Regions from separate parts of the Spirosoma aerolatum genome, predicted to be linked through region 1. Evidence: riboswitches for the same ligand, from Rfam matches in the RefSeq annotation. Region 1 holds a riboswitch; the other holds the start of a gene.
What was found. A riboswitch is a leader RNA that binds a small molecule or an ion and turns the genes downstream of it on or off. The one in region 1 is predicted to bind cobalamin.
Positions count from the first base shown of each region.

Region 2: linked by a shared signal. The riboswitch ahead of metE (5-methyltetrahydropteroyltriglutamate--homocysteine S-methyltransferase) and the one ahead of B5M13_RS30505 (TonB-dependent receptor plug domain-containing protein) in region 1 are both predicted to bind cobalamin.

Region 1 covers NZ_CP020104.1:7,304,124-7,307,278, reverse strand. Annotated here, with positions in the region: gene B5M13_RS30510 (M16 family metallopeptidase) at 1-929, shown strand, start outside; cobalamin riboswitch at 1,035-1,245, shown strand; gene B5M13_RS30505 (TonB-dependent receptor plug domain-containing protein) at 1,306-3,155, shown strand, end outside.
Region 2 covers NZ_CP020104.1:5,666,193-5,669,347, reverse strand. Annotated here, with positions in the region: gene metE (5-methyltetrahydropteroyltriglutamate--homocysteine S-methyltransferase) at 1-1,245, opposite strand, end outside; cobalamin riboswitch at 1,496-1,713, opposite strand; gene B5M13_RS23450 (amidohydrolase family protein) at 1,908-3,155, opposite strand, start outside.

The DNA of each region.
Region 1 (3,155 bases):
AACTGACGCAACAGAAAGAAAGTCCACGCGGGGTTATCAATTCCTATTTCAACCGATTTGTGTACGAAGGGCATCCGTATGCGAACCCGATTACCGGAACGCCAACGGCAGTTTCGGTAATCTCAGCAACCGATGCCCGGCAGTTTTATCTGAAAAACTACACCACCGACCGAGCGGCTATTGCTGTGGTGGGCGATTTCGACACGCCTGCTATGAAAAAGCGTATCACCGATTTGTTCGGTAGCTGGAAAACGGCTGCGGCTACATCACCCAGGCTAACTGAACCGACGGTTGCTTTTGATAAAAGCCGGGTGTTGCTGGTCAATAAGGACGATGCCCGCGAAACTACATTTTTGATTGGCGGCAAAGGAGTTACCCAAAATAACCCCGATTTTATTCCGGTTACGGTGGTGAATACCATTCTGGGTGGGCGGTTTACCTCCTGGCTCAACGATGCCCTTCGGGTTAATTCGGGGCTTACCTATGGAGCTGGCAGTCGATTTGCGACCTTTCGGAACAGTGGCACCTTTGCCATTTCGACCTTTACCAAGGTAAGTACCACTACACAGGCTATCGATATGGCTCTGATGGTGCTGGATAGCCTACACAAGACGGGGATTGACGAAAAAACGCTTTCGTCCGCTAAAAACTACGTCAAAGCTGACTTTCCTCCCCGGTACGAATCGGCATCTGAGCTGGCCAATCTGCTGACGGATATGTTCAGTCTGGGCTTCGACGAATCGTTTATTAACAACTTCCAGAAGAATGTGGATGGACTGACCGTGGCCAAAACCCGTCAGATTATCGATCAATATTTTCCAAAAACTAACCTTCAGTTTGTGTTGGTTGGCAAAGCCGACATCATCCGCGATAAGGTGAAAAAGTACGGAGCCGTTACCGAAAAAGAAATCAAAGCCGACGGTTTTTAAGGTAACGGGGGTGGTAACCCGCGCAGTACAGATACATCGGGTATTTCTATCTTACTCTGTGCTGCGCGGGTTACCACCCCCGTTACATTTTACAAAATTCTCTTACCTTTGCCCTGAGTTTTCGGTGCCTGATGTCGTTTCGTGGCGACTTTCAAGGCTTAAAAGGGAAGTTTGGTGAAATGCCAGCGCTGTCCCCGCAACTGTAAGTCTCTCAAAAAGTCGATTCATACTCCGTGGCCACTGTGCTGATTATCAGCGCGGGAAGGTTCGAATCGATGAGACGAGCCAGGAGACCTGCCGACGACCATCCGCTGTTCTGGCGTTCGGAGGAAACGCCCTGGCCGCGTGCTGATATTGCACACTTGATGTAGTTATTTTGAAAACGCAAGCCCTTCGCTGCTGGGTATTGGGGTGGTTTGTCGGCTTTGTAGCCGGGCAACCAGCCGCTGCACAATCCGATTCGGTCACAACGAGTCGATTATCGAATGCGGTATCGCTGTCGGCGGTGACCGTACGGGCTATTGCGCCTGAGCGGTTCCTGGCTGGGCAGAAGCTCCAGCGTATCGATTCCACGACCTTGCTTCAATTCCGGTTTGCATCGCTTACGGATGCGTTGGCGTTTAATACACCATTGGCGTTCAAAAATTATGGACCGGGTCAATTGGCAACGGTATCGTTTCGGGGTACATCGGCTAATCATACGGCGGTACTCTGGAATGGCATCAATATCAATCAGCCCAATCTGGGGCAAACGGATTTTTCGACACTGCCCGTTGCAGGATTTGACCGATTAGCTGTACAATATGGCTCGTCGTCCAGCGCCGTTGGGTCCGACGCGGTGGGTGGGAGTATTTTGCTGGGGAATACGCCCAGTTGGCAGCCGGGTATTCGTCTGACAGTCGGCCAGCAACTCGCCAGCTTTCGGAACAGCCAGACGCAACTTGGCGCACAGTATGCATTGCCTTTGGGGGCAAGCTGGAAACTATCGGGTAAGTCGCTGGTTTATCGGTCTCAACTTAATAACGAGTATCCATATACTGAACGCCAGCACTACTTTCTGGAACCATCCACAACGGGGCAGCGGGGCCTTATTCAAGACCTGGCTTTTCTGCATAGAAGTGGTCGGCAGTTATCCATTAATGCGTGGTTCACTGATAATGATTTGATCCAGTCGCCACAGGATACCCTGGCCCGTGAACGCACCCGCACACAATCGGCCCGACTGCTGGCAACGTACGAAGCCAACCGAACAACCATTCGAGTTGGCTGGATTCGCGATATACTGGATTATGCAAAAGGCAACCTAAACGAGCCCAGCCATACGCAGACCGACCGATTCATTACCCGGATTGAACGAGAATTTGCCCTAAAATCGACGATACGCTATCAATTAACCCTTCGAACCGGGGCCGAATGGTCGCATTACGGGACCCGGACAGATGGTTATGGCGGCCAGTTGATTGAGGAAGATCGGGCCGATCTATATGCTCTGTTTCGTTTTCAGACCACCCGCTGGCTGCTATCGGCCAATGTTCGGCAGGCGTTTGTAACACGCTTCAATCCGCCCATTACACCATCAGTGGGGGCCGAATACCAGCTTGTACAGCAGAAACGCTTTACACTGACGGCCAAAGGAGCTGTAAGCAGGAGCTATCGTGTGCCAACGCTAAATGAACGGTACTGGGTGGACTTAGGCAATCCAAACCTCTTGCCCGAAAACGGCTTGAATCTGGAAACCGGACTGACAACCGCAGGGGCTTTATCGGATCACCTCAACCTGACTGCCGAGTTGAGCGCTTATCGAAACCGGGTCGATAACTGGACTTACTGGAATCCTGCGACGAACTATCATGTCGAAAATCTACAACTGGTCGTTGCACGCGGCCTTGAATTGACTACGGGCCTGACCTATACACAGGCAAGCTGGAAAGCGGGAATACGGCTGGGGTACGCGTTTACGCGCTCATCGCAGGAGCGGGCATATGATGCCTATTCGCAGGATGTGATTGGCAAGCAATTGGTGTATGTACCCCTGCATTCGGGTACTCTGAATGCGCATCTGCAACAGGGACGGAGCCGCCTTAGTCTGCAAATGCAGGCTAATTCGCGTCGGTATACCACGTTCGATAATAGCCAGTTTTTTAAAGGGACGATGCTGGTTAACGTAATTTTGGAACATTCCATCAACTGGCAGTTTATGCCGGTTCGGATACAGGGCCAGGTGAA
Region 2 (3,155 bases), 1.6 Mb from region 1:
CACACGTGCCTGTACGGCAGGTCGATGAATCAGCGGTGAGTGCTGACGATTGATGATAGCCGCCCGGTTGGCTGCCCGTTTTTGCTGAGCGATCTGGTTTTCTGGTTCGTGCAATAACGTGGCCAAGGTAACGACTTCATCCAGCTTCTGTCGGGCAAAAGCCAGCCATTGCTTGATTTCAGCAGGTAAACTCTGGTCAGCCGTTTCGTTCTGCAAGTCACAGGGGACGTGCAGGAGCGAGCAGGAAGGCGCTAGTAAAATGCGATCTATTCCTAAAGCGTCCACAGCAGGCTGGATAAGCTGGAGCGATTGGTCCTGGTTATTGATCCAGATGTTGCGCCCGTCGACTACACCTAGGGAGAGAAGTGTGGAACGATGGGCCAATTCGGTCTGGAGGATGTCACTTAATTGCCCTGAGCAACGAACCAGATCAAGGTGGAGGGCGTCGATAGGCAATTGAGCTACCGTGGCCAGGTTGTCGCCATAGCATTCAAAATAAGACGCTAGCAGAAACTTAAGATCCGGGGTTGCCCGACGAAGCTGCGCATAGGCACTCGTAAAGGCATCTCGTTGCGCCTGCGTCAGGTCTAGCGCCAGACAGGGTTCATCGAGCTGAATCCAGTTGGCTCCCTGGGCCTGTAAGCGGGATAGAATTTGCTCGTAAATCGGCAGTAATCGGTCGAGCAGGTCTAGTTTCTGAAATCCAGCTTCTTTTTCTTTGCCTAATAATAGGTACGAAACGGGGCCGATCAGTACAGGTTTAGGTATTTGGCCCAACACCTTTCGGGCTTCATCAAACTCGTTGAAGAGTGTATCTGACAGCAACTGGAACGATTGTGTAGCTGTAAATTCGGGAACGATGTAATGATAATTGGTGTCGAACCATTTGGTCATCTCCATCGCCTTTATATCCAGTTCGTTTTGCTGATAACCACGGGCCATGGCAAAGTAGAGGGTCAGACGATCCGGGTCAGCGGAGGTTGTCTGCTGTAAGGGCTCGAACCGTTCGGGAATCGCTCCCAGCATCAGCGACATGTCCAGCATCTGATCATAATACGAGAAATCGTTGCAGGGAATGAGCGAGATACCGGCCTGCTGTTGGGTTTGCCAGTTGGCTTCCCGAATGGAGCGACCGACCTGCTGCAATTGCTGTGACGTAATTTTGCCAGCCCAGAATTGTTCACAGGCTCGTTTGAGTTCGCGGTGGTTACCGATCCGGGGGTAACCCAGGTTGTGCGTACGCATTTTGTTTTGTGTTTTAAGGTGTTAAAAAACGCCCGTTTCGGCGCAGGGCCGCCCGTGCGGTCCGATTTGAAACACCCACCCGCCAAAAAATAGCAGGAGTCACAGAGGGCATAACTTCCCCACACCCATACACCATAGCCCAGAACAAAATGTGCGCACATAATGCCCGAACTGTTCGTGTACAGAACAGCGGATAAAATCATGAAATCTGTAAATCAATGCGTGAACCAGGCCCCAGGTCGTGAGGGCATAGCCATTGAGAAGTCCGGCAAGTCTCCTGGCTTGTATCATTGGTACCGCCCTTCTCATCTGAAAAGACAATGGGCTTTGTTGGTACCAACTTGTTTCGTTGTCAGAAACGGATACTTACAGTAGCACGTCTGCTCGTGATTTTCACACGATTCCTTATTAATTCCAGTTAGAGCCAGGAAAGATGCCCTAACGGAAACCGATCTTCCGATTGACGGGTGTTACAAAGAACTCCCAAAAGTAGGGATAAAATTTTTATTCCTGGTTAAGTTTTACAAACCTGTCCTGGATTCGTCATCACGTTGCCGGGCACACGCTGCCTGAAATGAGGTGACGTTTCGTAAGTGCGTAATGCTAGAGAATACTAGTTGAGCTAATTGTAGGAATATATGGCCCACCCAGCCTTTGCCGGTTCAGGAGTCCTGATGGGGATAGGTCTTTTTGACAGCTGCCAGCATCTGATGTAATTCGGCAGCACTAAACCAGATACCTTTCAGCATGACCCCATTAATTTTTTTAGTGTTGGCTATGTCTTTTAACGGATTCCCTTCCAGCAGGACCAAATCTGCTTGCTTGTGAGGCTCAATCGTACCGACTTTCGATTGATTCTTCAGGAAAATGGCCGCATTGACCGTACAGGCTTTTAAAACCTCGTATTCAGGTAAGCCTGCACTGACCAATTCCTGGAGTTCTTCGTGGATGCTGAAACCAGCTAGCACATAGGAATTTAGGCAATCGGTTCCGGCAATAAATCGACCTCCATGTTTATGGATTAATTGGGCCATCTTTTTTTGTAAACTGTAATGGTCCCGGCTGTAATAATGAAGGCGCTGTTGCCAGAACGTTCGGGTGATCTTATCGACATAGCGTTCGTAATTGGTCGGAATACTGGGGTCGTTCGGATGCTTCTGCATGTTTTTGTAGACCAGTAGGGTAGGGCACATCCATTTTTTGGATTGACCAATCAATTCTAATCGTTTCACCAACGGCAGATGTGGCGAGATGGGACTCACATCGACATGCTCCAGCGAGTATTGACTAGAAGCCAGTACTTCGTTAAGGTCTACCTGAAAGGGAATGTGGCCCACTACCGGAATCTGTAGCGAATCGCCTACCCGTAAAATTTCCCGGTATAGCTCCTGGGGCAACGTGTGGTAAATTTTAATAAAATCATAACCGGCCTTAGTAAACTGAATAACCGCCTGACGGGCCTCCTGCCTGGTCCTGACAATCCGGCTAAACTTCCACACATTCGGACTTCCTTCCAGAATTGGGCTGGTCGTGTAAAGCGTTGGGCCCAGAAGTTGACGTCGATTGATTTTTTCGCGCAGGCTAAGGTGAAATGGGTACCCGGCCATATTCCGGACCGTCGTTACGCCATTGGCTACGAAGAGAAGCAGGTTGTTATCATCATTGATGTGTACGTGCAGGTCGTTCAGTCCTGGGATAAGAAACTTGCCGGTTCCGTCGATAAGCAATGGATGGACAGCCGTATCTATTGCGCTTAAGTCAGGAGTGAGCTGCTTAATTCGGCCATTTTCGACCAGTACATGGTAATTGGATAGAAGGGTATCCTTTGTCATCGGAATTACCGAAACATTACGGATCAGGTAGGTGCCTGCTTTTTTTAGGGATTCTGTTCCAAATTGAGAAGGTAGCCC